Regions from separate parts of the Streptomyces sp. NPDC056883 genome, predicted to be linked through region 2. Evidence: riboswitches for the same ligand, from Rfam matches in the RefSeq annotation. Region 2 holds a riboswitch; each other region holds the start of a gene.

Region 1 (7,520 bases), on a different contig from region 2:
CCTCCAGCAGCTCCTGAGCCAGCAGCACCCGCTGGCGCAGCACCCACTGGTACGGGGTGGTCCCGGTCTCCTGGAGGAAGCGCCGGGCGAAGGTCCGCGGGGACATGTGCGCCCGCTCCGCGAGCTGCTCGACCGTGATCTCCTCCTCCAGGTGGCGGCCCATCCAGCCGATCACCTCGCCCACCGTGTCGCAGGAGGTGCGGGGCAGCGGGCGCTGGATGTACTGCGCCTGCCCGCCGTCCCGGTGCGGCGGTACGACCATCCGCCGCGCGATGGTGTTGGCCACTTCGGCGCCCTGCTCCTGCCGGACCAGGTGCAGGCAGGCGTCGATCCCGGAGGCGGTGCCGGCCGAGGTGATCACCTGGCCCTCGTCCACGTAGAGCACGTCCGGATCGACCCTGGCCCGCGGGAAGCGGCGGGCCAGGGCCGGGGCGTGCATCCAGTGCGTGGTGCAGCGCCGGTCGTCCAGCAGCCCGGCGGCGCCCAGCATGAAGGCCCCGCTGCACACGCTCAGCACCCGTGCGCCCCGGTCCACGGCCCGCCGCAGCGACTCCAGCAGCGGCTCCGGATACTCGCGGGTCGGTGCCTGGCGGTCGGCGGGCAGGCAGATCAGGTCCGCCTCCTCCAGCCGCTCGGGTCCGTAGGGGAGGGTGAGGCTGTAGTGGCCGTCTCCGACGGTGATCGGGTTCTCCTCCATCGCGCAGACGGCGAAGTCGTAGGTGGGCAGCCCCATCGCGCTCCGGTCGATCCCGAAGACCTCGCAGAAGATGCCCATCTCGAAGGGGGTGACGCCGTTCACGACGGCCACGGCCACGTTCTTGAGGGGGGAAGGCTTCAGCATGACCCCAGTGTGGCAGTAATTCGCTCTTTCATGACAGTCCTGCCACTGTCCGGTTTCTGCCGTCCTGGCGAGAGTGGAGTCATGAACACCTTCCTCGACTACCTCGTCGTCCTCGCCGTCGCCGCCCCGCTCCTGGGCCCCGCGCTCTACGGGGCCGCGCGCGAGCGCCGCCTCGACCGTCAGATCCGTGAGGCCCGGGAGCGTGGTCAGCCGAGAGCCGGGTCCCGCTCCGTGGTCACGGTCCATCCGGTCGCCCTGGCACGGACCCGGCGGCGGTCCGTGAACAGCAGCACGAAGGCCGCCGCGAGGGAGAGCGCCGACAGCGAGCACAGCACCCAGGACAGCGCATGGGTGGACGGGGTCAGCAGGGGCGCCAGCAGCAGGGCGAAGGCGGTGCACAGGGCGGCGAGCCAGGGCACGTGCGAGCCCGCCGCCACCGGGGTGAGCGGCGGAACGGGCCGTACTCCGCGTCGGGGGTCCGGCTCCGCGGTGCTGTCCGCGAGCACCTCCTCGAAGGTGTCGCGGTCGAGCGACAGCCAGAGCGCCTCCCCGTCGTCGGTGACGAACACGACGGGCTGAAGGGCCCCGAGCAGCCGCCAGCGCGCGGCGCCGCACAGCCAGCCGGGCCGCCCGGCGAACGCGGCCGCGAGCGCGGGCAGGGAGTGATCGACATCGGCGTGGCCGGTGCGGGCCCCGATCCGGGTGCCGTCCGCGAGCGTGAGGCCCAGCCGGGACGTGGACCTCGTGCTCAGGGTCCCCGCGCGTCGGCCGAGGACGGTGGTGTCCGTCCGCAGGGCGGCGGTGACCTCGGCGCGGACGGCGGGCAGGGGGCCGCCGGAGCGCGCGTCCTCGCGGAGCACCCGCAGGGGGCCGGTCAGCATGAACACCCGTGCCAGGCCGAGGCCCAGGACGGGCAGCAGGGCGAGGACCGGGAGCAAGAGGAGGAAGCCGGCGCCGTCCGGGGTGCGGGGACCCCACAGGGAGGATCCGCCGGTGCCGAGCCGTTCGGTGTCGGACTCCTCGTCGATGTACCCGCCGAGCCCCGGCCTGCCGGGGACGTGGAGCACCCACACGTGGTCGCCCTTCTTCGAGGCGAAGGGGCCGAGCCGGGCTCCGTCGACGCGCAGCGGCTCGGTGTCGTGGATCGCGGGCACTTCGACGGTGACATCACCGGTGTGCCGCGGGTGGGTGGAGCCACTGCGGCGGCCCGTCCACTCGCCCACTTTCCGCAGGGCGTGCACGCGCGTGATGCGTACCTCGTCGACGACAGCACCCGCGTCCTGCAGGGCCGAGATGCGGCGGGCGTCGGCCCCGTCGGGCTGCAGGGCCAGATCGGCGAGGACCACCGGGGCGCAGAAGAGGAACCAGGCGAGCACGTACGGCCGGAGCAGTCCGATCCGCCTCCACCGCAGCCGCCCGGGCGGCGCCGGAACGGGTGCCGCGGCGGCCTCCGCCGCGGTCCGTGCCGCGGTGGTCCGTGCCGCGGTGGTCCGTGCCGCGGTGGTCCGTGCCGGCCGGAGCCGGCCCGCGAGCCAGGCGGCGGTGCACAGGAGCGCCGCCGCCCCCGGTATGACGACGTCCGGGCGGGGCACGAGCATGCCCGGTCTGACGACGAAGGCGTAGATCGCGACCTGCGCCAGAAGCAGCGCGGCCCCGCCCGAGAACCTGGTGAGCCAGGTGGATCTTCCCATGGGCGGGGACGCTAGCAAGCGATGACGGGGGCCTAGAAGTCCTCGTCCAGGTCGACCGTGCCCTCGACCGCGACCTGGTAGGCCGACGGGCGGCGCTCGAAGAAGTTCGTCAGTTCCTGGACGCCCTGGAGCTCCATGAAGGTGAACGGGTTCTGCGAGCCGTAGATGGGCGCGAAGCCGAGGCGGACCAGGCGCTGGTCCGCGACGCACTCCAGGTACTCGCGCATCGACTCGGTGTTCATGCCCGGCAGGCCGTCACCGCACAGGTCGCGGCCGAACTGCAGCTCCGCCTCGACGGCTTCCTTCAGCATGTCGACGACCTGCTGCTGGAGGGCGTCGTCGAAGAGCTCCGGCTCCTCCTTGCGGACCGTGTCCACGACCTCGAACGCGAAGTTCATGTGGCAGGTCTCGTCCCGGAACACCCAGTTGGTGCCCGTCGCCAGGCCGTGGAGCAGGCCGCGGGAGCGGAACCAGTACACGTACGCGAAGGCGCCGTAGAAGAACAGGCCCTCGATGCACGCGGCGAAGCAGATCAGGTTCAGCAGGAAGCGGCGGCGGTCGGCGGCCGTCTCCAGGCGGTCGATCTTCTCCACCGAGTCCATCCAGCGGAAGCAGAACTGCGCCTTCTCGCGGATCGACGGGATCTCCTCGACCGCGTCGAAGGCGGCCGCGCGGTCGTCCGGGTCGGGCAGGTAGGTGTCGAGCAGCGTCAGGTAGAACTGGACGTGCACGGCCTCCTCGAAGAGCTGGCGCGACAGGTACAGGCGCGCCTCCGGGGAGTTGATGTGCTTGTACAGGGTCAGCACGAGGTTGTTCGAGACGATCGAGTCGCCCGTCGCGAAGAAGGCGACCAGCCGGCCGATCATGTGCTGCTCGGAGGGCGTCAGCTTCGCGAGGTCGGCGACGTCCGAGTGGAGGTCGACCTCCTCGACGGTCCAGGTGTTCTTGATCGCGTCCCGGTAGCGCTCGTAGAAGTCCGGGTAGCGCATGGGACGGAGGGTCAGTTCGAAGCCCGGGTCCAGGAGGTTCTTCGTGGTGTCGGTGGTGCTCATTACTGGCAGGCCTCGCAGGACTCGGGGTTTTCAAGGGAGCAGGCCAGCGCGTCGGCGTCGACGGCCTGCGGGAGCGGGGTGGCGGCCGCCGGGACCGTGCTGCCGGAGGCGGCGCGGGCGATCTTCGTCGCGGGGCGGGAACGCAGGTAGTACGTGGTCTTCAGGCCCTGCTTCCAGGCGTACGCGTACATCGAGCTGAGCTTGCCGATGGTGGGCGTCTCCAGGAACAGGTTCAGCGACTGGGACTGGTCGAGGAAGGGGGTGCGCGCCGCCGCCATGTCGATCAGGCCGCGCTGCGGGATCTCCCACGCCGTGCGGTACAGGTCGCGCACCTCCGCCGGGATCCAGCCGAAGCCCTGGACCGAGCCGGAGGACTCGCGCAGCGCCTCGCGGGTCTGGGCGTCCCAGACGCCGAGCCGCTTGAGCTCCTGCACCAGGTAGCCGTTGACCTGGAGGAACTCCCCGCTCAGGGTCTCGCGCTTGAAGAGGTTGGAGACCTGCGGCTCGATGCACTCGTACACGCCCGCGATGGAGGCGATGGTCGCCGTCGGGGCGATGGCCAGGAGGAGCGAGTTGCGCATCCCGGACTTCGCGACGCGGGCGCGCAGCGCGTCCCAGCGCTCCGGCCAGTTCAGCTCGACGTCGTAGTGATCGGGGTGCAGGACGCCGCGGGCCGTGCGGGTCTGCTCCCACGCGGGGAGCGGGCCGTTGCGCTCGGCCAGGTCGCAGGAGGCCTCGTACGCCGCGAGCATGATGCGCTCGGAGAGCTTCGTGGACAGGGCCTTCGCCTCGGGGGAGTCGAAGGGCAGCTTCAGTTGGAAGAAGACGTCCTGGAGGCCCATCGCGCCCAGGCCCACCGGACGCCAGCGGGCGTTGGAGCGGCCGGCCTGCTCGGTCGGGTAGAAGTTGATGTCCACGACGCGGTCGAGGAAGGTGACCGCGGTGCGGACGGTCTCGTCCAGCCGCTCCCAGTCGATGTCCCCGGACTCGGCGAGGACGAAGGCGCCGAGGTTGACCGAGCCGAGGTTGCAGACGGCCGTCTCGCCGTCGTTGGTGACCTCGATGATCTCGGTGCAGAGGTTCGAGGAGTGGACGACGGTGCCCGGCTCGGCGGTCTGGTTCGCCGTGCGGTTGGAGGCGTCCTTGAAGGTCATCCAGCCCTGGCCGGTCTGCGCGAGGGTGCGCATCATCCGGCCGTACAGGTCGCGGGCGGGCATGCTCTTGCGGGCCAGGCCCGACTCCTCGGCCTTGCGGTAGGCGGCGTCGAACGCGTCGCCCCACAGGTCGACCAGCTCGGGGACGTCGGCCGGGGAGAACAGCGACCAGTCGGCGTCGGCGTTCACGCGGCGCATGAACTCGTCCGGCACCCAGTGGGCCAGGTTCAGGTTGTGGGTGCGGCGCTGGTCCTCGCCGGTGTTGTCGCGGAGCTCCAGGAACTCCTCGATGTCCGCGTGCCAGGTCTCCAGGTAGACCGCGGCTGCGCCCTTGCGGCGGCCGCCCTGGTTCACGGCGGCGACGGAGGCGTCCAGCGTCTTCAGGAACGGGACGATGCCGTTGGAGTGGCCGTTCGTGCCGCGGATCAGCGAACCGCGGGCGCGGATGCGGGAGTACGAGAGGCCGATGCCGCCGGCGTGCTTGGAGAGGCGCGCGACCTGGTGGTAGCGGTCGTAGATCGAGTCCAGCTCGTCCAGCGGGGAGTCCAGCAGGTAGCAGGAGGACATCTGCGGGTGGCGGGTGCCGGAGTTGAAGAGCGTGGGGGAGGACGGCAGGTAGTCCAGGCGGCTCATCAGCCGGTAGAGGGAGGCGACTTCCTCGACGGCCTGGACGGACTCGTTCTCCGCGAGGCCGCAGGCCACGCGCAGCATGAAGTACTGGGGGGTCTCGATGACCTGGCGGGTGATCGGGTGCCGCAGCAGGTAGCGGCTGTGCAGGGTGCGCAGGCCGAAGAAGCCGAAGCGGTCGTCGGCGCCCTCGGCGAGCGCGTGCTCGACCAGCGCGTCGAGCCGGTTCGCGTGCAGGCGTACGAAGTCTGCGGTGCGGTCGGCGATGAGCCCCTCGCGGTGGCCGACCTCGACGGAGCCGGAGAAGGAGGTGGAGCCCTGGCCGGCGGCCTCGTCGCGGACGGCCAGCGTCAGCAGGCGGGCGGCGAGCCGGGAGTACGCCGGGTCCTCGGAGATCAGCCCGGCGGCCGCCTCGGTGGCGAGCGTACGGAGCTCCGCCTCGTCGGCGGCGGCGCTGCGGCCGCGCAGCGCGGCGGCGGCGACCCGGCCGGGGTCGGTGTCGGGCAGGTCGGCGGTCAGCTCGGTGAGCGTGCGCAGGAGCGCGGCCCCCGGACCCTCGTAGGTGGACGGGTCGGACTCGGCGCGCGGTGCGGAAGGCGCGATGGTCACGGGGGGAGCTCTCCCTCGCTCGGCTCCGGGGTCACCGTTGGTGCGGGGCGCGAGGGGGCGCACGTGGGGGAGCGCGTGCCTGGCAGGGCAGTGCGCGTGCGCCACGTGGCGTCCACCGGCCCAACCGCGAGGCCCGGACGTGTCTGCACCCGGTTCGGTCGAGCCGGGCGCACTGTCGGCAGGTCCTCGGACTTGCGGATGCAGCGAGCGGGTCGGTGCATTTCATACCGTTGCGGGACAGTTCCGGATTCTCACCGGATTCCCCTGCGACGACAGCGAGCATGAGCATACATGTGGGGGCCGGTGCTTGCGGTAGCCCCCACATGTTGTGTCGCTCCTCGCGGGCGGTGTGGCCTAGAGCTCCAGGCGGTAGGTGAGCAGGGGCAGCCCCGGAACCGGGTACCAGTCCCGCTCGGGGGTCCGTACGAAGCCCAGCCGGTCGTAGATCCGGTGCGCCCCGAGCATCTTCTCCGTGGTCGACAGCACCAGGTGGCTCACGCCCTCCAGCTCCCGGGCGCGGTTCACGCAGGCCCGTACGAGGGCCTCGCCCGCGCCGCGTCCGCGGGCTGCCGGGGAGACGGCCAGCATCCGGAACTCCGCCTCGCCGGGGCCCGCGATATCGCAGAGCGGGCTGCCGGGAGGGGCGAAGGTCACACCACCGAGCAGCGTGCCCTCGTACGCCGCGACGAGCACCTCGCCGTCGGGTGCCCGGCCGGCGACGTCGCGCAGCCGGCTCAGGTAGGGGTCCTCCTCGGCGAAGTCGAGCAGTCCGTCGTCGAGGTACGCCCGTGCGGTGATCTCGCCGAGCTCTTCGTATTCGGCGGCCGCCGCCGTCCTGATGATGATGTCCATGGCATCGAGTGTGCGCCAGGGAAACGCAAGGGGCCGCCGCGTTCCGTCGGGTGGACGGAACGCGGCGGCCCCTGTGCGGCCCCACGGTTCAGCAGCAGCGGAACCCTTCGCGCGGGTCGCCCTCGCGGGCGTCCGTGCGGGCCCGTTCGAAGGCCCGGCGCGACTGGACCACCGCGTCCGGATCGTGCGTACGGGCGTGCGCCACGTAGCGGTCGTAGGCGGCCTCGCCCGAGAACTCCCTGACGAAGAACCGGGCCCGGCCCAGCACGTGGCGCAGGCGCGTCACGCGGGTTCCCGCACGGAGTCCTGGACGCGGCCCCCGCCCGAGTCCAGGCCGGCGGCGGCGAGTTCCGCCCGCTCCTCGGCCGTCGGGATCAGACCGGCCGGGGCGACGAGCTTGGACTCGGTCCACGGGATCTCGGCGAGCTTGACCGACTCGGGCTTGCGGATGGCCGCCAGGCAGGTCCGGGCGGCGTCCACGAGCACGATGATGATCAGCAGGGCGAAGAACACCGACAGGACGCCGTCCACCGTGGCGTTGGTGACCACGGTGTGCATCTCGTCCATGGTCTTGGCGGGCTTGAGGACCTTGCCCGCCTCGATCCCGTCCTGGTAGACGTCCCGCTGCGCGAAGAAGCCGATCTTCGGGTTGTCGGAGAAGATCTTCTGGTAGCTGGCGGTGAGCGTGACGGCC
Region 2 (7,520 bases):
TGTGGAGCGGGAGTAGCGGTCCGCGAGTCGGCGCAGGTGGGTCACCAGTTCCGCGGGCTCGGTGACGGAGAAGTCGAAGTCGAGCATGCCCAGATAGACCGCGAGGGTCTGCACCGTATCGGCGCCGGTGGTCAGGACGCAGGTGTCGGCGTCGAGTGCCTCGACCGTGCCGACCGCAGGGTTGATCTGCTCGATCACCGCCTCCGCCGGGGCGTGGACGGTGACCCGTGCGTGGTAGCGCCAGGCCGCGCCCGATACCCGTCGGGAGACGTACGCCGCAGCGTCGCCACCGGGCAGTTCGCGCGGGGTGAAGCGCGGCCCGGTCGGGGTGCGGGGCCGGATTCGGTCGGCCCGGAAGGTCCGCCAGTCCTGGCGCTCGACGTCCCATGCCACCAGGTACCAGCGCCGTCCCCAGTTCACCGCCCGATAGGGCTCCACGATGCGACGGGTGGGCGAGCCGGCGTGGTCCAGGTAGTCGAACCGCAGTCGCTCCTGGTCGCGGCAGGCGGACGCCAGGGTGGTCAGTACCTCCGCGGTGACGGTCGGGGCCGGAGCGTCGGCCGGCACGGCCACGGTGTATGTCATGAGGGTCCGCACCCGGCGGCGCAGCCGGGAGGGCAGCACCTGCTCCAGCTTGGCGAGCGTCCGCAGGGAGATCTCCTCGGTGCCGGGGACGACGCCCTGCGCGGCGGTGCGCAGCGCGACCGTCACCGCGACGGCCTCCTCGTCGTCGAGGAGCAGCGGAGGCATCGCCGCCCCGGCGCCGAGCCGGTAGCCGCCGGTGGTTCCCCGTGTGGCGTCCACGGGGTAGCCGAGCTCGCGCAGTCGGTCGATGTCGTTGCGGACGGTGCGGCCGCTCACCCCGAGGCGCTCGGCCAGTTCGGATCCCGGCCAGGCCCTCGGGGTCTGCAGAAGGGAGAGGAGGCGCAGCAACCGTGCGGATGTATCAAGCATGAGGACAAGCCTGTCGCGCTATTAGGAACGTATCGTGCCTATATTCAGAATACTGTCGTACTCATGGAGAACAAGAGCAACACCGACGCCCGGATCAAGCCGTTCCGCATCGACGTCCCGCAGGAGGAGCTCGACGACCTGCGGGGGCGGCTGGCACGTACCCGCTGGAGCGGCGAGATCCCCGGCGCCGGCTGGAGCCGGGGTGTGCCCACCGACTACCTCAAGGCCCTGGCCGCGTACTGGGCCGACGGTTTCGACTGGCGCAAGGCCGAGGCGGAGCTCAATGAGTTCCCGCAGTTCACCACCGAGATCGACGGCCAGAACATCCACTTCCTGCACGTCCGTTCGCAGAACCCGGCGGCGGTGCCGCTGCTCCTGCTGCACGACTGGCCCTGCTCGTTCGTGCAGTTCGTCGAGGTCATCCGGCCGCTGGCGGAGGACTTCCACGTCGTGGTGACGTCCACGCCCGGCACCGGCTTCTCCGGTCCGCTCGGCGAGGCCGGCTGGAACACCGGTCGCATCGCGGGGGCGTTCGTCGAGCTGATGGGGCGGCTCGGCTACGGCACGTACGGCGTCCAGGGAACAGGCGGTGGAGCCTGGATCGCTGCCGAGATGGGGCGGCAGGCGCCCGACGCGGTCGTCGGCATTCACGTCAACGGCCTGGTCACCTTCCCCTCCGGGGATCCTGCCGAGTTCGAGGGGCTGACCGCGTCCGAGCAGGAGCGGCTGGCGCGGCTGGAGGATTTCCAGCAGGACAAGATGGGCTTCAACGCCATCCAGTCCACCCGTCCGCAGACCCTCGCCTACGGACTGCACGACTCGCCGGTCGGCCAACTCGCTTGGATCACCGAGAAGTTCAAGGAGTGGACGGACCCCGCCGCCGAGCTTCCCGAAGATGCCGTGGGGCGCGACCGCCTGCTGACCAACATCAGTGTCTACTGGTTCAGCGGCACGGCGGGCTCCTCGGCGAACTTGTACTACGAGGCGGGCCACGACCCGAGCGCCTGGGCCCCGAAGGCCCGCGGCACCGTCCCGACCGGCGTCGCCGTCGCCCTGCACACCGACATCGCCATCCGCCGCTTCGCCGAGCGAGACCACAACATCACCCACTGGACCGAGCTCGAACGCGGCGGCAACTTCCTCTCGCTGGAGCAGCCGGAGGCGTTCGTGGCCGACGTCCGCGCCTTCTTCGGCACGCGCGGCGCCTGACACCTCAAGGCCGGGTCGGCTTGGCATGGCGGAGAACCAGACCCGGCTTCGGCGCACACCGGAAGGTGCCACTGGTCACCACGTGGCGGCGACCGTACGATGCGTGTGCCCGGTCGGACCGGGTGACAACTGAATCGCCGTGTGGCCAGGGGGAAGCCGGTGTGAATCCGGCGCTGACCTGCAACCGTGTGGGGCGCATCCGCGCCCCGAGTCGGATAGCCCGCCATACGGCTCGCACCGACTCCCACTGTCACGGACTGCAGCGCGGAGCCTTGAGTCGCCGACTCGCCACAGCCTGCTCCCGCCGCACCGGGGACCGGTGCTGCCGGGCGATGCCGCAGCGGAGGGGCCCTGCTGCGGCCGCTCTGCCCGAAAGGCAACCCATGCGCCCGAACCTCGTCCGTCGCACCCTCGTCACGACGGCCGCCCTGGGACTCGCGCTCGCCACCGCGCCCGCCGTCGCCCACGCCAAGCCGGCACCGAACACGAATGCCCCGGTCAAGGTCAGCCTCACCGTGCAGGGCCCCAACGGCCTGCTGTTCAAGGGGAAGATAAAGACCAAGGGGCACGACGTGACCACCATCGCCGGCGGGACGCACAAGTGCGACGGTACGAACGGTGGTGCCAACCCGAGCGCCGTGCCCACACCGACGGCCGCACTCGACGACGCCGCCAAGAAGAAGCACTTCACGTGGGACGGGACCTGGTACGCCTCGTTCGACGACTTCTCCGTCGACACGATCAAGAGCGTAGGCGGAGGCGGCGCCGCCTACTGGAGCATCTCCGTCAACGGCACTGCGACCCCGGTCGGCGGCTGCCAGTTCAAGCTGAAGGCCGGCGACCAGGTCGCCTACACCTGGACCGCCTTCTAGCAGGCGCAGCAGCGCCGCGAGAAGCGCCTTGCACGGTGGGGGCGCGGCGACACCACTCGCCACACCCCCACCGCCCTCGGGCACCTCCGGCGCACCCTCATGGCCGGAGGCCTGCCGGGCCCCTCAGACCCGGCCGTACGTGTGGAACCCGCGGCCGCTCTTGCGGCCCAGCAGCCTCGCCTGCACCATCCGCCGGAGCAGCGGGGGCGGGGCGTACAGCGGTTCCTTGAACTCCTCGTACAGCGATTCCGCGATGGCCTCGACCGTATCCAGGCGACTACGGTGTCCACTCCGGCGCGGGCGCACACCTCGGCGATTCCGGCTCCCATCCGGCCACCGCCGACGACCCCGACCCGCAGGATCCGCTCCGGCTGTACGGGGGCGCTCACGCGGTCACCTGCGCGGCCAGGGGGCGCGGCGGACGAGGTGGCGGGTGTAGGCCTCGGGGGTGAAGAAGGCGGGGAGCTGCACCGAGAGGGCGGTGTCCACGAAGATCTCCCTGGCTTCGAGGGCGAGGGCCTGTGGGTCCTCGGCCTCCAGAGCCGCGCATTCGGCGTCGAGGAGGTCGGTGACCGTCCCCCGGTCCACCCGGTCGTGGCGGAGCCACTGCCAGATCTGGACACGCGCGATCTCGGCGGTCGCGGCGTCCTCCATCAGGCCGTACAGGGCCACGGCTCCGCTGCCGCGCAGCCAGGCGTCGAAGTACCGCAGTGCCACTGCCACGTTGGAGCGGATGCCCTCCGAGGTCGGCGGGGCGGCGATCCGGCGGACGGACAGGAGGTCGGCGGCCGCCACGTCGACGTCCTCACGCGTCCGGTCCAGTTGGTTCGGCCGGTCCCCCAGGAGGTTGTCGAAGACCTCGTGGCAGACGGGGACGAGTCCGGGGTGGGCGACCCAGGAGCCGTCGAAGCCGTCCTCGGCCTCCCGCTCCTTGTCGAGGCGCACCTTCGCGCACGCGGCGGAGTCCGCTTCGGTGTCCTTGCTCGGGACATGGGCGGCCATGCCGCCGATGGCGTGGGCGCCGCGCCGGTGGCAGGTCCGGACGAGCAGCTCCGTGTAGGCGCGCATGAAGGGGGCCGTCATGGTGACGGCCGCCCGGTCGGGAAGCTGGAAGTCGGTGCGGTGGCCGAAGGTCTTGATGAGGCTGAAGAGGTAGTCCCAGCGGCCCGCGTTCAGTCCCGCGCTGTGCTCGCGCAGTTCGTAGAGGATCTCCTCCATCTCGAAGGCGGCCGTGATCGTCTCGATCAGGACGGTGGCCCGGACGGTGCCGCGCGGAATGCCGAGCAGGTCCTGTGCGAGGACGAAGACGTCGTTCCACAGCCGTGCCTCGTACGCGTTCTCCAGCTTGGGGAGGTAGAAGTAGGGGCCGTGCCCGGCGTCGATCTGCCGCTGTGCGCAGTGGAAGAAGTACAGGCCGAAGTCGACGAGCGACGCCGACACGGGGCGGCCGTCGATCTCCAGGTGCTCCTCGGTGAGGTGCCAGCCGCGCGGGCGGACCATGATCGTGGCGAGGTTCTCGCCGAGGCGGTACTCCTTGCCTTCTGCGGTGGTGAAGTCGATGCGGCGCTCGATGGCGTCGAGCAGGTTCAGCTGGCCGCCTATGACGTTGTCCCAGGTGGGCGCGGTGGCGTCTTCGAAGTCCGCCATCCACACCCGGGCGCCGGAGTTGAGGGCGTTGACCGTCATGCGTCGTTCGGGCGGCCCGGTGATCTCCACCCGGCGGTCGGTGAGCCCGGGGCCCTGAGGTGCGACCCGCCAGTGGGGGTCGTCGCGGACGGGTCGGGTGGCGAGCGGGAAGGCGAGCTGCTTGCCGTCGGCGAGGTGGGCGGAGCGGCGGCGCCGCTCCTTGAGGATGCCCAGGCGGCGCTCGGCGAACGCCGCGTCGAGCCGGCCGATGAACTCCAGGGCCGGGGGCGTCAGGATCTCCTCGTGGCGTTCACCCGGCACACCGAGGATCTGGACGCTGCTGAGCAGGGGCTTGAGTGACATGCGGATCTTCTCCTCGGCGTGGGGCGGCGGGCGCCCGAGGCGGGGAGGAGCCTCGGGCACCGTCGGACGGCAGGTGGCAGGACGCGGGCCGGCCGGGGGCGAGGGGATTCCTAGTGGAACTGCTCTTCCTCGGTGGAGCCGGCGAGTGCGGTGGTGGAGGAGGCCGGGTTGACGGCGGTGGAGACGAGGTCGAAGTAGCCGGTGCCGACCTCGCGTTGGTGCCTGACCGCGGTGAAGCCCTGCGCCTGCGCGGCGAACTCGCGCTCCTGGAGGTCCACGTACGCGGTCATGCCGTGTTCGGCGTAGCCACGGGCCAGGTCGAACATGCCGTGGTTGAGGGAGTGGAAGCCGGCCAGGGTGATGAACTGGAAGCGGTAGCCCATCGCGCCCAGCTCGCGCTGGAACTTGGCGATCTGGTCGTCGTCCAGCGCCGCCTTCCAGTTGAAGGACGGCGAGCAGTTGTAGGCAAGCATCCGGTCGGGGTACTGCGCGTGGATCGCCTCGGCGAACTCGCGGGCCTGGGCGAGGTCCGGGGTGCCGGTCTCGACCCAGATGAGGTCGGCGTACGGGGCGTAGGCGAGACCGCGGGCGATCACCGGGGCCATGCCGTTGCGCACGCGGTGGAAGCCCTCCGCGGTGCGCTCGCCCGTCACGAACCGGGCGTCGCGCTCGTCGACGTCGCTGGTGATCAGGTTCGCTGCCAGGGCATCGGTTCGGGCGATGATCAGGGTCGGTGTGTCGGCGATGTCGGCGGCGAGGCGGGCCGCGTTCAGGGTGCGGATGTGCTGCGAGGTGGGGACGAGGACCTTGCCTCCGAGGTGGCCGCACTTCTTTTCCGAGGCGAGCTGGTCCTCGTAGTGGATGCCCGCGGCGCCGGCCGCGATCATCGCCTTCGTCAGCTCGAAGGCGTTCAGTGGTCCGCCGAAGCCGGCCTCGGCGTCCGCGACGATCGGCGCCAGCCAGTCCGTGGTGTCGGCGCCGCCCTCGGCGGTGGCGATCTGGTCGGCGCGCAGCAGCGCGTTGTTGATCCGACGGACCACCTGGGGAACGGAGTTGACCGGATACAGGCTCTGGTCCGGGTAGGTGTGCCCGGCCTGGTTCGCGTCGGCCGCGACCTGCCAGCCGGACAGGTAGATCGCCTGTAGCCCGGCCCGCACCTGCTGGACCGCCTGGCCGCCGGTCAGGGCGCCCAGCGCGTGGATGTAGTCCTGTTCGTGGAGCTGTCGCCACAGGCGCTCTGCGCCTCGGCGGGCCAGGGTGTGCTCCTCGCGGACGCTGCCGGCCAGCCGGACCACGTCCTGTGCGGTGTACGTCCGCTCGATGCCCGCCCACCGCGGGTCGTTCGCCCACCGCTGCTTCAGCTGCTCGGCCGCCGCCGTCGTGTTCGCCTCTGCCATGACCGTCACCGTTTCCGTCCGTCGCTTGTTCTGCCAATGCGCCGAGTGGAAGCCCGAGCACTGGCACTACGTGCCTGATGAGGAGATGCGGCCGCCGGACCCGCCTGAAGGGGCGGAGCTGAGCAATGCTGCCGATCCGCCGGAAGCGGGCCGATCGAATCGCCGAAATCAGGGCATGAATCGGGGATTTGGGGTCCGTCCCGGCTACCGGTCCGGCTGGCCGCAGGACCGACTCTGGCATTGGCACTGGGTGCCATCAAGGTGGTACGGCTGCCAAGGTTTGCGAATCTTCAAGGCCGGTTTTGCCAAGCTTGCGAAGCCTCGGGGCGGGCTGAGTCCCCCTATGCTGACGGTGCCCGTCCGACGGTGGAGGAGTCCGGTGAGCAAGACGTACGCGGGGGCGCGGCTCCGCAGGCTGCGCGAGGAGCGCCGCATGACCCAGGCGGACCTTGCCCGGGTCCTCGGCATTTCACCGAGTTACCTCAACCAGATGGAGCACGACTCTCGCCCGCTCACCGTCCCGGTGTTGCTGCGGCTGACCGAGGCGTTCGGGGTGGACCCCGGCTTCTTTTCGGAGCGTGACACCAGCCGCATGGTGGCCGACCTGCGCGAGGCCCTCGCCGAGCAGGTGGCCGAGGCCCGTGTGTCCCCGTCCGATCTGGCGGAGCTGGCCACCCGGATGCCGGCGGTGGCCTCGGTGCTGCTGGACCTGGGGCGCCGGAGCCAGCTGCTGGCCGAGCGGCTCGCCGACGCCGCCGACGGCCGCGATGCGGTGGCGGTGGCCCCGCGTTCGCCCCATGAGGAGATCCGCGAGTTCTTCTACCGGCGGCAGAACTACCTCCACGACACCGATCTCGCCGCCGAGGAGCTGGCCCGCGCGATCGGCATCCGCCCCGGGGACGTCGTCCGCGCACTGACCCTGCGACTCGCCGACCGCCACGGGATCCGCATCTCCGCGGACTGCGACCGGCTGCACCACTACGACGGCACCGCCCGGGTCCTGCACCTGTCGAACCGGCTCCGGCCGGGCCAGCAGGCCTTCCGCATGGCCACCCAGCTCGCGCTGATCGAGTACGGGGACGAACTCGACCGGCTGGCC
Region 3 (7,520 bases), on a different contig from region 2:
TTCGAAGGAAGCCCGCCCCGAGACCAGCAGCACGGTCCGCGACAGCGGCAGCATGCCGCCGCGCAGGGCGCGGCCGACCAGTTTGTCGACCGCGTTGTGCCGGCCCACGTCCTCGCGGACGTCGACGAGTTCGCCGTCCTCGGTGAACAGCGCGGCCGCGTGGAGCCCCCCGGTCCGGTCGAAGACCTGCTGCGCGGCCCGTAGCCGGTCGGGGAGACGGGCGAGCAGTCCGGGATCCAGCCGGACCGGGGGAGTGTCGTGGATCGGCCAGCGGGCCGTCGTGCGGACCGCGTCCAGGCTCGCCTTGCCGCACAGGCCGCAGGACGAGGTCGTGTACACGTTGCGTTCGAGCGTGATCTCGGGCAGCACGAGGCCGGGAGCCGTCCGGACGTCGACGACGTTGTACGTGTTGGCTCCGCCGGCCGTGGCTCCCGCGCAGTACACGATGTTCCGCAGCTCCTCGGCGCTGCCCAACACCCCTTCGCTGACGAGGAATCCGGCCGCCAGGGCGAAGTCGTCGCCCGGGGTGCGCATCGTGATGGCGAGGGCCCTGCCGTTGAGCCGGATCTCCATGGGTTCCTCGGCGACCAGGGTGTCGGGCCGGGTGGAGACCGCGCCCTCCCGGATGCGGAGCACCTTGCGTCGTTCCGTGACCCGTCCCACGGCGGTCAGCCCGCCGGGGGCGGGGTCATGCCGCGGTCCGCAGCGCGAGCAGGTCCGAGATGGCGTGGACGGTCCGCAGCGTCTGCACCGGGACCCCGGTGATCTCCGCCAGCTCCACCACGGCCGCCAGCAGCACGTCGAGTTCGAGCGGTTTGCCGCGCTCCAGGTCCTGGAGGGTGGAGGTCCGGTGGTCGCCGACGCGCTCCGCGCCGGCCAGCCGGCGTTCGATGGAGACCCCGACCTTGCAGCCGAGGGCCTCGGCGACCGCGAGGGTCTCCGTCATCATGATCTCGATGACCTTGCGCGTACCGCCGTGCAGGCACATCTCCCGCATCGTGGCCCGGGACAGCGCGCTGATCGGGTTGAAGGAGATGTTGCCGAGCAGCTTGAGCCAGATGTCGTTGCGCAGGTCCTGTTCGACCGGGCACTTGAGGCCGCCCTCCTGCATGGCCTCGCTGAACGCCAGGCAGCGCTCGGAGAGGGACCGGTCGGGCTCGCCGATGGAGAAGCGGGTGCCTTCGAGGTGGCGCACGACCCCCGGACCCGCCAGCTCGGTCGCCGCGTAGACCACGCAGCCGATGGCCCGTTCGGGCGCGAGGACGGCGCTGACCGCGCCGCCGGGATCCACGCTCTCGATCCGGTGGCCCTCGTACGGTCCGCCGTGCCGGTGGAAGTACCACCAGGGGATGCCGTTCTGGGCGGCGATCACGGCGGTGCCCCCGTGCAGCAGCGGCTCGATGAGCGGCCCGCACGCCGCGTACGAGTTGGCCTTGAGCCCGAGGAAGACGTAGTCGACGGGACCGATCGCGGCCGGGTCGTCGGTGGCGTGGGCGCGGGCGGTGAAGTCCCCGCGGGGGCTGAGCACCCGGACCCCGTGCTCCCGCAGGGCCGCCAGATGGGGTCCACGGGCGACGAGGTGCACATCGGCGCCTGCTCGGTGCAGCGCGGCGCCGACGTAGGCGCCGATCGCACCGGCGCCCAGAACTGCGACTTTCACTATGTGGCACTCCGTTCGGTCGAGGGTACCGAGGAACTGCCGAACGTTGTCGACGAAATATTGTCTACAGGATGGAATCCTGGGCGGCAAGGGCTGACGCAGGCCGGGGGAGGGGGAGTTGGCCGTCCGGGGGTGGTCGGCACGGTGCGCCGTAGACTGTAGGCGAAAGACAATCCATCATGAGGTTTCGCGACGCAGCGACCGGCGCTGCCCAGGAGGGGACCGTGATGTTGTCGACAGGACTGCCGCAGGGGACGGTGCCCAAGCTGGAGCGGCCCGGCCCGCTGCGTGACCGCGTCTACGGGGCCCTGTTGGAGCTCATCACCACCCGCGCCCTCCAGCCGGGGCAGCACCTCGTCGAGAGCGAACTCGCCGGACACCTCGGGGTGTCCCGGCAGCCGGTACGGGAGGCGCTGCAGCGCCTGAGCACCGAGGGATGGGTCGATCTGCGGCCCGCCCAGGGGGCGTTCGTGCACGAGCCGACCGAGGAGGAGGCGGACCAGCTCCTCACGGTCCGCACGCTGCTGGAGGCCGAAGCCGCCCGGCTGGCCGCCGCCCACGCAGGCGCCGAGGCCGTCGCCGCGCTCGAAGAGCTGTGCGCGCAGGGGGAGCGGGCCGTCGCCGCCGACGACGTGGACACCGCCGTCGCGACGAACGCCCGGCTCCACGCGAAGATCATGGAGCTCGCGGGCAACGCCGTCCTCGCCGAGCTGGCCGGACAGGTGGACCGGCGCGTCCGCTGGTACTACACCCCTGTCGCCCGCCAGCGCGGCCACCAGTCCTGGGTCGAGCACCGCCGGTTGATCGCGGCGATCGCGGATGGTGACGGGCAGGCCGCGACGGCGATCATGCGCGCGCACACGGAACACACCCGCAAGACGTACCACGAGCGGGAGAAGTAGTCCGGCGGCCGGAAAGCACCGTCCGAGATCCGTCGTGTCTCATTTCACCGTCCGACATGTGGGAAGTCGTGTTCATTTCGCGGCCCCCCGCCCTACTGTGGGCCTCGCAGCTGGTTCGCCCCCGTTCGCCAGGCGGGATGCGTCGTAAGAGGGAACCCGGTGGGAATCCGGGACTGCCCCGCAGCGGTGAGCGGGAACGACCGCCGTCATACGCACTGGGACCGGAACCGGTCCTGGGAAGCGACGGCCATTAGGAGTCCGCCGGGAGACCGGCAGGCGAGCCCGCGAGTCCGAAGACCTGCCCGTTGCCCGTGAGCGATCGACCGCGCACGGTTTCCCGGTGACCTCGTGGGCGGGTCGGCGTGCACCTCAGGCGGATCCTCCCGTCGCGTACCCCAGCCGTACGCGACCCCGGCGGTCCGCCCGTTCCGGCACCCTTCGCCTCCGCGACCCGTCACCGGGTTCATGGAGACACGCTCGCGAAGGAGAGTTCCGTGACCACCGAGTCCGCAGCCGCGCCCGTACGGGCCACCGTGTACGGCTACCCCCGCCAGGGACAGAACCGGGAACTGAAGAAGGCCGTCGAGGGCTACTGGAAGGGCCGCGTCACCGCCGAAGCCCTCCGCGCCACGGCCCGCGACCTGCGCCGGACCAACTGGGCCCAGCTCGCCGGGGCCGGCATCACCGAGGTTCCGACCGGCGACTTCTCGTACTACGACCACGTCCTGGACACCACGGTCATGGTCGGCGCCATCCCCGACCGCCACCGCTCCGCCGTCGCGGCGGACGCCCTGGACGGCTACTTCGCGATGGCCCGCGGCACCCAGGACGTGGCCCCGCTGGAAATGACCAAGTGGTTCGACACCAACTACCACTACCTGGTCCCCGAACTCGGGCCCGACACCGTCTTCACCGCCGAACCCGCCCGGCAGGTAGCCGAGTTGAAGGAAGCCCTGGCCCTCGGCCACACGGCCCGCCCGGTCCTGGTCGGACCGGTGACCTACCTCCTCCTCGCCAAGCCCGCACCCGGCGTGGCCGCCGACTTCGAACCGCTCACCCTGCTCGACCGGCTGCTCCCCGTCTACGCCCGGGTCCTCGCGGACCTGCGCGCGGCGGGCGCCGCATGGGTCCAGCTCGACGAACCGGCCCTGGTCCAGGACCGCACACCGGCCGAACTGAACGCGGCGGCCCGCGCCTACCGCGAGCTCGGCCGCCTGACCGAGCGCCCCAAGCTGCTCGTGGCCTCCTACTTCGACCGGCTCGGCGACGCCCTGCCCGTCCTGGCGAAGGCGCCCGTGGAGGGACTCGCCCTCGACTTCACCGACCGGGCCGCGGCCAACCTCGACGACCTCGCCGCCGTCGGCGGCATCCCCGGCAAGCGTCTGGTCGCCGGCGTGGTCAACGGCCGCAACATCTGGATCAACGACCACCAGAAGTCGCTGACCACCCTCGGCACCCTGCTCGGCCTCGCCGACCGGGTCGACGTGGCCGCCTCCTGCTCCCTGCTGCACGTCCCGATCGACGCCGACGCCGAGCGGGACACCGAGCCGCAGATCCGGCGCTGGCTCGCCTTCGCCCGCCAGAAGGCCAGCGAGATCAGCACGCTGGCCCGCGGACTGGCCGGGGGCACGGACGCGATCGCCGCCGAACTCGCCGCGAACCGAGCCGACCTGGCCTCCCGTACCGCCTCCCCGATCACCCACGACCCGGCCGTCCGCGCCCGCACCGCAGCGATCACCGAGGCCGACGTCCACCGCGCCCAGCCCTACGCCGAACGGGCCGCGGCCCAGCGCGCCCACCTCGGCCTGCCGCTGCTTCCCACCACCACCATCGGCTCCTTCCCGCAGACCACGGAGCTGCGCACCGCCCGCGCCGACCTGCGCGCCGGACGCATCGACACGGCGGCCTACGAGGAACGCATCCGGGCCGAGATCCGCGAGGTCGTCTCCTTCCAGGAGAAGACGGGCCTCGACGTGCTCGTGCACGGCGAACCCGAACGCAACGACATGGTCCAGTACTTCGCCGAGCAGCTCACCGGATACCTCGCCACGCAGCACGGCTGGGTCCAGTCCTACGGCACCCGCTACGTCCGCCCGCCGGTCCTCGCCGGGGACGTCTCCCGTCCCGACCCGATGACCGTCCGCTGGACCACGTACGCCCAGGCACAGACGGCCAAGCCGGTCAAGGGCATGCTCACCGGCCCGGTCACCATGCTCGCCTGGTCCTTCGTACGCGACGACCAGCCCCTCGGCGAGACCGCGCGCCAGGTCGGACTCGCCCTGCGCGACGAGGTCGACGACCTGGAAGCGGCCGGTACGTCCGTCATCCAGGTCGACGAGCCCGCCCTGCGCGAGACGCTGCCGCTGCGCGCCGCCGACCACGCCGACTACCTGGCGTGGGCCACGGAATCCTTCCGCCTCACCACCAGCGGCGTCCGGCCGGACACCCAGATCCACACCCACATGTGCTACGCGGAGTTCGGGGACATCGTCGAGGCCATCGAGCACCTCGACGCCGACGTCATCAGCCTGGAGGCGGCCCGCTCCCACATGCAGGTCGCCGACGAGCTCGCCGGCGCGGGCTACCCGCGCGAGGTCGGGCCGGGAGTCTGGGACATCCACTCTCCCCGCGTCCCCTCGGCCGGTGAAGCGGCCGACCTGCTGCGCAGGGGACTCGGGGCGATCCCCGCCGAACGCCTCTGGGTCAACCCCGACTGCGGTCTGAAGACCCGCGGCTGGCCCGAGACGAAGGACTCGCTGGAGCACCTCGTCGAGGCGGCCCGCCGGGTGCGTGCGGAGATCCCGCCGAACGCCTGATTCCCGCATGACGGCCGGCGTACGGGATGCCCGTGCGCCGGCCGTCCCGCGTCAGTGCACGGGCACGGCGGAGGCGGGCTCCCTTTCCGGGGTGTCGTCCTCGTCGGTGCGGCCGATGTGGTTGAAGGCGAGGTTCAGCAGCACCGCGGCGACGCAGCCGGTGCTGATGCCGGAGTCGAGGATGATCCGCATGCTCTCGGGGAAGCCGTGGTAGAAGCCCTCGCTGGCCATGGGGATCACGCCGACGCCGAGGCTGATGGCGACGATGAGGACGTTGTCACCGCGTTCCAGGCCGGCCTGGGCGAGGGTCTGGATGCCGCTGGCGGCCACCGTGCCGAACAGGGCGAGTCCGACGCCGCCGAGGACGGGCTGCGGCACCAGGGAGACGACCGAGGCGAGGAACGGGCACAGGCCCAGCAGGATGAGGATGCCGCCGCTCGCGGCCACGACGTAGCGGCTGCGGACCTTGGTGATGGCGACGAGGCCGACGTTCTGCGCGAAGGCGCTGGCGGCGAAGCCGTTGAAGAAGGGGCTCAGCGCGGTGCCGAGGCCGTCCGCGCGCAGCGCCGCGGCGAGGGTCTTCTCGTCCGCGGGCTTGTCGACGATCTGGCCGAGGGCGATCACGTCGGCCGTGCTCTCGGTCATCGAGACGATCATCACGATCATCATGGAGATGATCGCGGCGACGGCGAACTGCGGAGCACCGAAGTGGAAGGGCGTGGGGAAACCGACCACGTCGGCATCGGTGACGGCGCTGAAGTCCGCGAGCCCGAGGGGGAGGGCGATCAGCGTACCGACGAGGAGACCGAGCAGGATGGATATCTGCTTGAGGAAGCCGGTGAGGACCCTGCGGAGCACCACGGTGATCAGCAGGGTCACCGCGGCGAGGCCGATGTACTTGACGTCCCCGTAGTCGGCGGCCGAAGGGTTGCCGCCCTGGGCCCAGTTGAAGGCGACGGGCAGCAGGGACAGGCCGATCAGCGTGATGACGGTGCCGGTGACCACGGGCGGGAAGAACCGGATGAGCTTGCAGAACCAGGGGGCGAGCAGGAAGCCGAACACTCCGGCCACGATCACGGCGCCGTAGATCACGGGCAGTGCGTCCTCGGGGCCCTCGGCCTTGGCGATGGCCAGCATCGGGGCCACACCGGCGAAGGAGACGCCGTTGACGAAGGGGAGGCGTGCGCCGATGTTCCAGAAGCCGAGCGTCTGGAGCAGGGTGGCGATGCCGGCGGCGAAGAGGCTTGCGCTCATCAGGAACGCGATCTCGCTCTGGCTCAGTCCGACGCCGATCCCGACGACCAGGGGCGGGGCGACGACACCGGCGTACATGGCCGCCACGTGCTGGAGGCCGGCGCCGAGGAGCTTGCCGAACGGCAGGGTCTGGTCGACGGGATGCTTCGCGGAGGGGGCCGCGGCCGGGTCCGGCGCGGGATCCGGCGTGGGGGCAGGGGTGGAGCCGGGCGTGGCGGTGGGCGACATGGAAGGTACCTCCAGAACTGCTGTGGCACGGCGGTCGCCGGGGGAAGGGCGCGCCGGTGCGCGGCCGATGCCTCGGGGGGCCGTGTGGACTGGTGCGAGGACGCAGTCGAGCGGGCGACAGGAGGGCCCGGGGGCATGGAGGTGCCCTGAGGAACGGGGAACGGACGAGTTGCCCGAGCCGGGGTGCCGTGGGGTGAGCGAGCCCCGACGGCCCCTGCCGAAGACTGCATGAACGGATCGTCCACGATGCGGAAAGCAGTTTCCATATGGCTGGGTGGCTCTAGTGCCTCACGCGGAGGGGGTCGTGTCAAGACCCGATGTCCGGAAGGCGGGCCCCGGGATCCGGGAGGCGGGCGGGGTCAGGATCCGTGCGGCCGCAGCCGCTTCCACAGCTGCCCGTCGATCCGGTCGAGGAAGGCCAGGGCCTCGCGCTCGACGGCTTCGGCGGCGGTGCCGGTCCGGCCGTGGTTGTCGATCCGCTGGTACTCCAGGTGGAGTTGCTCCAGGGCGCGGCGGATCTCCGCCGGCTCCACCGGCACGATCTTTGCTACGGGGCGCACGTAGTTCGGCCACCACCCGGTGACCGCCTCGCGCAGCAGCACGCGCAACTGCCCCGTCCTGCCGCACGCCCCGACGTAGCAGGCGGGCGGCGGTCGGAGC
Region 4 (7,520 bases), on a different contig from region 2:
CGGCAACTCCTCCACCGCCCAGCAGGTCGCCTCGGGCTTCGGCGCCTCCAACCAGAACAACGGCGCCCAGGCCAACGGTTCGGGCTTCACCGCGATCGGCCAGTCCAACTCCCACGAGTCCTTCATCTACAACCCGCTCCCGTAGTTCCGGCCGGGGCCCCCGCCCCGGTCACGTCCTTCCGCCGAGCCCCGACCTCCCCCCGGAGGCCGGGGCTCGGTGCGTCGGGAGAAGTCGGGCCGAGCGGCCCGGCCGGACGGGACCTTTGGCCACGGGAAAGGGGCCCGGGGGTGGGCTAGCTTGCCGGAGTGGGCAAATGTGGCGCGTGCGCCGGCGAGTGCCCACCCCGAGAGAGAGGCGCCCGCATGACCGGCACCGAACACCGCGTCCTCCCGCTGCGCCTGGAGACCGCGCCCGCGGCCGTCCCGGTGCGGGGCGTCTTCGTGTACCGCACCAAGCGGCCCTACGAGATCTCCCTCGACTTCGAGGGTGCCGGCATGCACCTCGCCCGCTGGGTCTTCTCCCGGGAACTGCTGCTCGACGGCCAGGTCTGCGCCACCGGCGAGGGCGACATACAGGTGTGGCCCCGCTGGAAGGGCACCGAGCCGCGGGTCTTCTTCGCCTTCAGCAACGGCGAGCAGTCGTGCGTGGTGTCGGCCCGGGCCAAGGACGTACAGGCGCTGTGCCGCCGGATGACCGAGCTGGTGCCGCGCGGCCAGGAGCACCGGTACTACGACCTCGACGCCGAGCTGAGCGCCCTCCTGCCCAGCTGACCGGGGCGGATCCGGCGGCACCCCGCGGGACCCGGCAGACCGGGTGATCCCGGTGCAACCACGACCGTAGCGGGCGCGTCTTCACGGGTGACACCGTTCCCCGTCTCTCGGAATCGAGGGGACGCAATGAACCGTCCACGCCGCCGGCAGGCCACCGCACTGGGGTTGGGCGCACTGCTCACCGCCATGCTCGCCTTCGCCGCACCGGCTTCCGCCGCGGCCACCACGGCCGCATCCACCACCACGGCCACCCAGACTCCGCTCGTCGTCAATGCCCGCTGGGGCGGTCACTGCACGTACGACCGGGTGGTCATCGACCTTCAGGGGTACGTACCCGGGGTCACCGTCACCCCCGTCCCGAAGCTGGTCTACGACGGGTCCGGCAAGCCCGTCCCGCTGGCCGGGCGGTACTTCCTGGAGATCCGCCTGCACCCCGCCGCCGGACACGACGACGCGGGCAACAACGTCTACCGCGGGCCCAAGCTCCTCAAGATCTACCTGCCCAAGCTGAAGGGCATCGCCCTGACCGGCGACTACGAGGGGTACGTCACCTTCGGCGCCGCCTTCGACACCAAGCCCGCCTACACCTCCTTCAAGCTGCACGCTCCGGAGCGCTTCGTCCTGGACATCGCGCACCCGAACGTCTGCTGAACACCCACCGGCGGGAGGCCGGGCCGGGACCTACCGGCATCCCGCCGGACCGCTCGAGCAGGGCGGCCAGGTGCGTCCACACGAAGGCTCGCTCACCGAACTGCCCTTGGAGCATTGGGTGTTGGCAGTAGATTGACAGCCCCATCGAGCCTGTACGACCTGGAGGTCTGTATGGCTGATCAGCCCGTCAAGGCGCACTTCACCGAAGACGTCACCCTTCCCGACGGCCGAAGGATTCGCGTCAGCGCCTACCCCGACGGAAGCATCCGGTTCCGCGTGGATGGCCTTCCGTACGTCCTGACCGAGGCGTACCTGACCGGGGACCCGGAGAAGAACCAGGCGATCATGAAAATCTCGCCGGGGAAGCAGGGCAGCAATGCCTCGCACAACTATGTGGAGTGGCTGGAGTCCAAGAAGCAGAGCTAGACCGTCTCGGCGGAGGACGATCGATACGGCGTGCGACCGAACCCCGCGACGACGCGATGTCAGTCCTCCGCGGCCAGGCGCCGCACCTCGGCCAGCGCCTCGTTCACCGCCGCCGGGATGTCCGTCACCGGGAAGCGCGCGTGCCGCACCGTGCCGTCGCGGTCGACGACCAGCACGGTCCGCTTCAGCCGCAGCAGCTGTCCGGCACGAAAGGTCGGCAGGCGCAGGGCGGCGGCGAGGCGGAGGTCGACGTCGGAGAGGAGGGTGAAGGGGATGCCCTCCTGGCTCGCGAACACGCATTGTTCGTCGGGGCGTTGGGTGCTGACGCCGCGCACCTCCGCGCCCGCGGCGCGGAAGTCCTCGTAGGCGTCCCGGAAGAGCCGGTTCTCCAGCGTGCAGCCGACGGTGCCGGGGATCTGCGACCAGCCCTCCGGCAGGGGGCTGGGGCTCCCGGTCGCCGGATAGCAGAACAGGACGGTGGCCACGGCGTCGGCCACCGGGTCGACCGGCACGCCGTCCCGGTGACCGGACAGCCGCAGGCGCGGCAACTGCCGGCCGGTCAGGTCCGCGACGCGCCGCGCCTCCGCGCTCGCCTCGCCGGCGGTGCCGCTGAGAGAGCCGTCACCTAGGAGCCAGCGGTCGGCCCAGTCCTGCATCGACAGCAGGACCGGCAGCAGCCCCCGGCCGCTCTCGGTCAGCCGGTACTCGTGCCGCGTCGGCCGCTCCTGGTACGGGACCTTCTCCAGCACCCCCGTCTCCACCAGGTGCGCCAGGCGCTCGGCGAGCACCTTCCGGGAGATGCCCAGCTCCTCCTGGAGCGCGTCGAACCTGTGGTGCCCCCTGGCGGTCTCCCGGATCAGGAGCAGGCTCCACCAGTCGCCGACCACCGCCGCGGCCTGCGCGATCGCACAGGCGGCGTCCCGCTCGGGGATCGACCTCATCACCACGTCTCCACTTCTGCGCGCACGGCGGCCGTTCGTCGGAACCATCTTGCGCCATGAGGTCAGTTCCGGATAGAAACTCACCTGGAACAGGTTAGTTCCCAAAAGAGACTGACAAGACCCGGGGGTGGGCTCCGCATGAGCGGAACGCAAGCGATCCAAGAGCACGACCGACGCGAAGACGAACGGGAGACCTCGTCGCCGGGCGTCTTCTGGCGCTTCTGGGCCGCCGCCACGGTCAGCGGCGCGGGCACCGCCGTCACTTCCCTCGCCCTGCCGCTCGTCGCCCTCACCGTTCTGGACGCCACCGCCTTCCAGGTCGCCCTGCTCGCCGCCGCCGGGCAGGTCTCCTGGCTGCTGCTCAGCCTCCCGGCGGGCGTCCTCGCGCAGCGCGTGCCGCTGCGCCGGCTCCAGGTCACGCTCGACCTCGTACGGTTCGCGGCGCTCGGATCGCTGCCGCTCGCCTGGTGGATCGGCACGCTCACCTATCCGCACCTGGTGTTCGCGGCGCTCGTCACCGGCTCGGCGACCGTGCTGTTCGACATCGGCAACTCGACCTTCCTGCCCGCCGTCGTCCCGGCCCGGCAGCTGGCCGCCCGCAACAGCGTCATGTCGGGCACGCACGCCGTCACCGACACCGGCGGACCCTCCCTCGGCGGCGTCCTGATCGGTGTGACGGGCCCGGTCGGCGCGATCGTCGTGGACGCCGCCAGCTACCTGGCCTCCGCCGTGCTCCTGCGCACCCTCCCCGAGAGCCGCCCCGCGCCCCGCACCGGCGAGAGCGCGCTGCGGCTGATCCGCGCGGGATGGCGCTACGTCACCAAGCACCCGGTCATGCGCCCCTGCATGATCTGGGCGACCGCCGCCAACTTCCTCAACGCGGCCCTCGTCGCCCTCACCCCCCTCTACCTGGTCCGCGGAGCCGGCCTCGACTCCATGCAGCTCGGTCTCGTCCTTGCCATGGACGGGGTCGGCGCGCTCGCCGGCGCCGCCGTCGCGGTCCGCGTGACCACGCGCCTCGGCACCGCGCGGGGCATCATCCTGGCCGATCTGGCCGGCGGCGCGCTGCTCCTGCTCGCCCCGCTGACCACGTCGGCGGGGGACGCGTTCTGGTTCGCCCTGGGCAACGCCGGCTTCGCCTTCGGCACCGTCATCGGCTCGATCACCACCCGCACCTACCGGCAGACGCAGTCACCCCCGGAACTGCTGTCCCGCGTGATGGCCACGGTCCGCTTCGTCTCCTGGGGCGCGCTGCCGCTCGGCGCGCTCACCGCCGGTCTCCTCGCCACCCACTTCGGCGCCCGTACCGCGCTCTGGACCGTCTGCGCCGCCGCCCTCCTGCCCCCGCTCTACCTCTTCTCCACCAAGGTGGGCCGCCACCGCGACCTCATCTGACGGGCCGGCCCGAGCTCAGCGGTGCTCGGGGTTCTCGAAGTCGAACCGGCAGCCGGCGTCCCACTCGGAGCGCTGGTTTCCGTGGGCGGGGATGCCACCGGCGTCCTTGAGCATCCTCGCCAGGTGGAGCTGGTTCCAGGTCATGAAGGTCGTGTTGCGGTTCGTGAAGTCGTTGTCCGGCCCGCCGGAGCCGGGGTCGAGGTACGAGGGGCCCGGGCCGGCCTCGCCGACCCAGCCCGCGTCCGCCTGCGGCGGAATGACGTATCCGAGGTGCTGGAGGCTGTACAGGACGTTCATCGCGCAGTGCTTGGCGCCGTCCTCGTTGCCGGTGATCAGGCAGCCGCCCACGCGACCGTAGTAGGCGTACTGGCCGTGCTCGTTGAGGATCGACGAGCAGGCGTACAGGCGCTCGATCACCTGCTTCATGACCGAGGAGTTGTCACCCAGCCATACGGGCCCGGCCAGCGTGAGGATGTCCGCGGCCATGACCTTCGAGTAGACGACCGGCCACTCGTCGGTCTCCCAGCCGTGCTCCGTCATGTCCGGCCAGACGCCGGTCGCGATGTCGAGGTCCACGGCCCTGAGCACCTCGACCCGGACGCCCTGGCGCTTCATGATGCCGGTGCTGACGTCGATCAGGCCCTGCGTGTGGCTCCGTTCCGGAGACCGCTTGAGGGTGCAGTTGATCACCACGGCGGTCAGGTCGGAGTAGTCGGAGGCGGGCGCGGCATCGGATTCGGTGGTCACCCCACCAGGCTCGGCGTCCCGGGGCGGACCCGCCAGCGGACCGCACCCGTCCGGGCGTGCGCCACACCGCACCCGTCCAAGCGTGCACCACCCGGGCGGAACGGCGCCGGGCCCCGGATCCGCCGGTCGCCCACGACGGCGGGCCTACGGAACTCCCCCTCGGCTCCCCACCCTTGGGGAGGAGACCGCGACCCCGGTGGCGGAGAGTCACGGCGAAGCGGAATCCGGACAGGCGGCGGCGCGATTGGGGCGGGTTGTTCCCGGTCCGTGCGGCCGACTAGGGTCAGCGGGCCTTGGTGTTCGGGAAACCGGTGGGAAACCGGTGCGGCCCTCGCCACTGTGATCGGGAAGTCCGGCTCCACTCCTGCGGGAAAGCCACTGGGCTGCGCGGGAGGTTCCGCGCTGCCCGGGAAGGCGGAGCATGGACGTCAACCCGTGAGCCAGGAGACCGGCCGGGGCGCGTTGTCCATCCACGAGGTGCTGGAGAGGTCTCCCTACCCATGCATATAGCCGAGGGGTTCCTGCCCCCTTTGCACGCGGTCGCCTGGGGCGCCGCGTCCGCCCCCTTCGTCGTCCACGGCGTCCGCTCGCTCACCCGAGAGGTGAAGGCCAACCCGGAGAGCACGCTGCTGCTCGGTGCGTCCGGGGCCTTCACCTTCGTCCTGTCCGCCCTGAAGATCCCTTCGGTGACGGGCAGTTGCTCGCACCCCACCGGCACCGGGCTCGGGGCGATCCTGTTCCGGCCGCCGATCATGGCGGTGCTCGGCACGATCACCCTGCTGTTCCAGGCCCTGCTGCTGGCGCACGGCGGACTCACCACGCTCGGCGCCAACGTCTTCTCGATGGCCATCGCCGGCCCGTGGGCGGGCTACGCCGTCTACCGGCTCCTGCGCACGTCCGGACTCCCGCTGATGGTGACCGTGTTCTTCGGCGCCTTCTTCGCCGATCTGGTCACCTACTGCGTCACCAGCGTGCAGCTCGCCCTGGCCTTCCCGGACCCGGCCTCCGGGTTCGTGGGCTCGCTCGCGAAGTTCGGGGGGATCTTCGCGGTCACGCAGATCCCGCTGGCCGTGAGCGAGGGGCTGCTGACCGTCCTCGTGATGCGGCTGCTGATGGCGTCGAGCAAGTCGGACCTGGTCCGGCTGGGTGTCGCCAAGCTGACGGCCCCCCGTACCGGAGAGAAGGCGGCGGCCTGATGAGCGGGATGTCCAAGAACGCGAAGATCAACACCCTGCTGCTGCTCCTGGTGGCGGCGCTGGCCGTCCTGCCGATCGCGCTGGGGCTGGGCGAGGGCAAGGAGGAGCCCTTCGCCGGCGCCGACGCGCAGGCGGAGGCGGCGATCACCGAGCTGAAGCCGGATTACGAGCCCTGGTTCTCCCCGCTGTACGAGCCCCCCTCCGGCGAGGTCGAGTCCGCGCTGTTCGCCCTGCAGGCGGCGCTGGGCGCGGGCGTCCTCGCGTACTACTTCGGGGTCCGCAAGGGCCGCCGCCAGGGCGCGGCCGCCGCTGCGGCCGCTCCCGCCGCCGCACCGGAGGCGTAGCCGGGTGCTGCCGATCGACGTGGCCGCGCACGGCAGTCGCTGGCGCGGCCGGCACCCGCTGGAGAAGGCCCTGCTCGGGATCGGGCTGACGGTCACCGCCGTGTGCCTGCCCCCCTGGCCGGGCGGGCCGCTGGTGGCCGCCGCCACCCTCGCCGTGCTGCTCGGCCCGGCCGGGGTGGCCGGCCGGCAGCTCTGGCGGGCCTTCCGGATCCCGCTCGGCTTCTGCTTCACCGGGGCGCTGCCCCTGCTGTTCGCGGTCGGCGGCCCGGCGGGGCCGGTGTCCCTGGCCCCCGACGGCCCCCGGCTCGCCGCCGAACTGCTGCTGCGGACCTCGGCGGCCTCGCTCGGGCTGCTGCTGTTCGCCTTCACCACCCCGGTCTCCGACGTACTGCCCCGGCTGGTCCGGGCCGGGGTGCCGGCCCCCGTGGTGGACGTGGCCCTGGTCATGTACCGGATCGGCTTCCTGCTGCTCGACTCCATGGCCCAGGTCCGCCGGGCCCAGGCCGCCCGGCTCGGGCACACGAGCCGGGCGGCGCTGTGGCGGTCCCTGGCCGGGCTGGCCGCCACCTCCTTCGTACGGGCCTTCGACCGCGCGGCCAAGCTCCAGGCGGGTCTGGCCGGACGCGGCTACGACGGCGCGCTGCGGGTCCTCGTACCGGAGGCGGCCCTGTCGTGGCGCTTCCTGACGGCCACCGCCGGCCTGCTGGCGGCCCTGATCACCCTGACCCTCACCCTGAAGGGGCTGTACTCGTGAACCCGTCACTCAACCCGGTGGTGGAACTGTCCGGTGCGGGCTACGCCTACGAGGACGGCCCGGCGGTCCTGACCGGCGTCGACTTCGCCATCGCGCCGGGCCGGGCGCTGGCCCTGCTGGGCCGCAACGGCAGCGGCAAGACCACGCTGATGCGGCTGCTGAGCGGCGGCCTGCGGCCCGGCGCGGGATCGCTGTGGCTGGACGGCACGGAGGTCTCGTACGACCGGGCCGGACTGACCCGGCTGCGCACGTCCGTCCAGCTGGTGGTGCAGGACCCCGACGACCAGCTGTTCGC

Evidence for each region. Region 2 has a riboswitch for cobalamin ahead of ACFRU2_RS02830 (DUF4430 domain-containing protein). Riboswitches for the same ligand answer to the same signal wherever they lie in the genome.
Region 1: linked by a shared signal. The riboswitch ahead of ACFRU2_RS10765 (ribonucleoside-diphosphate reductase subunit alpha) and the one ahead of ACFRU2_RS02830 (DUF4430 domain-containing protein) in region 2 are both predicted to bind cobalamin.
Region 3: linked by a shared signal. The riboswitch ahead of metE (5-methyltetrahydropteroyltriglutamate--homocysteine S-methyltransferase) and the one ahead of ACFRU2_RS02830 (DUF4430 domain-containing protein) in region 2 are both predicted to bind cobalamin.
Region 4: linked by a shared signal. The riboswitch ahead of ACFRU2_RS40070 (energy-coupling factor ABC transporter permease) and the one ahead of ACFRU2_RS02830 (DUF4430 domain-containing protein) in region 2 are both predicted to bind cobalamin.

The regions. Positions count from the first base shown of each region.
Region 1 covers NZ_JBHUBS010000003.1:380,808-388,327, forward strand. Annotated here, with positions in the region: gene ACFRU2_RS10750 (helix-turn-helix domain-containing protein) at 1-841, opposite strand, end outside; gene ACFRU2_RS10755 (hypothetical protein) at 1,048-2,532, opposite strand; gene ACFRU2_RS10760 (ribonucleotide-diphosphate reductase subunit beta) at 2,565-3,584, opposite strand; gene ACFRU2_RS10765 (ribonucleoside-diphosphate reductase subunit alpha) at 3,584-5,974, opposite strand; cobalamin riboswitch at 6,134-6,270, opposite strand; gene ACFRU2_RS10770 (GNAT family N-acetyltransferase) at 6,329-6,826, opposite strand; gene ACFRU2_RS10775 (YbdD/YjiX family protein) at 6,915-7,112, opposite strand; gene ACFRU2_RS10780 (carbon starvation CstA family protein) at 7,109-7,520, opposite strand, start outside.
Region 2 covers NZ_JBHUBS010000001.1:598,031-605,550, reverse strand. Annotated here, with positions in the region: gene ACFRU2_RS02840 (helix-turn-helix transcriptional regulator) at 1-954, opposite strand, end outside; gene ACFRU2_RS02835 (epoxide hydrolase family protein) at 1,018-2,163, shown strand; cobalamin riboswitch at 2,267-2,406, shown strand; gene ACFRU2_RS02830 (DUF4430 domain-containing protein) at 2,547-3,035, shown strand; partial or broken gene ACFRU2_RS02825 (3-hydroxyacyl-CoA dehydrogenase family protein) at 3,159-3,308, opposite strand; gene aceB (malate synthase A) at 3,429-5,024, opposite strand; gene aceA (isocitrate lyase) at 5,135-6,421, opposite strand; gene ACFRU2_RS02810 (short-chain fatty acyl-CoA regulator family protein) at 6,801-7,520, shown strand, end outside.
Region 3 covers NZ_JBHUBS010000002.1:69,865-77,384, forward strand. Annotated here, with positions in the region: gene fdhD (formate dehydrogenase accessory sulfurtransferase FdhD) at 1-663, opposite strand, end outside; gene ACFRU2_RS05675 (2-dehydropantoate 2-reductase) at 689-1,660, opposite strand; gene ACFRU2_RS05680 (GntR family transcriptional regulator) at 1,888-2,562, shown strand; cobalamin riboswitch at 2,657-2,883, shown strand; gene metE (5-methyltetrahydropteroyltriglutamate--homocysteine S-methyltransferase) at 3,057-5,378, shown strand; gene ACFRU2_RS05690 (nucleobase:cation symporter-2 family protein) at 5,430-6,860, opposite strand; gene ACFRU2_RS05695 (helix-turn-helix domain-containing protein) at 7,220-7,520, opposite strand, start outside.
Region 4 covers NZ_JBHUBS010000031.1:44,930-52,449, forward strand. Annotated here, with positions in the region: gene ACFRU2_RS40035 (hypothetical protein) at 1-145, shown strand, start outside; gene ACFRU2_RS40040 (SsgA family sporulation/cell division regulator) at 364-771, shown strand; gene ACFRU2_RS40045 (hypothetical protein) at 898-1,422, shown strand; gene ACFRU2_RS40050 (hypothetical protein) at 1,594-1,848, shown strand; gene ACFRU2_RS40055 (winged helix-turn-helix transcriptional regulator) at 1,908-2,789, opposite strand; gene ACFRU2_RS40060 (MFS transporter) at 2,928-4,184, shown strand; gene ACFRU2_RS40065 (flavodoxin family protein) at 4,200-4,931, opposite strand; cobalamin riboswitch at 5,209-5,403, shown strand; gene ACFRU2_RS40070 (energy-coupling factor ABC transporter permease) at 5,432-6,127, shown strand; gene ACFRU2_RS40075 (energy-coupling factor ABC transporter substrate-binding protein) at 6,136-6,471, shown strand; gene cbiQ (cobalt ECF transporter T component CbiQ) at 6,476-7,225, shown strand; gene ACFRU2_RS40085 (energy-coupling factor ABC transporter ATP-binding protein) at 7,222-7,520, shown strand, end outside.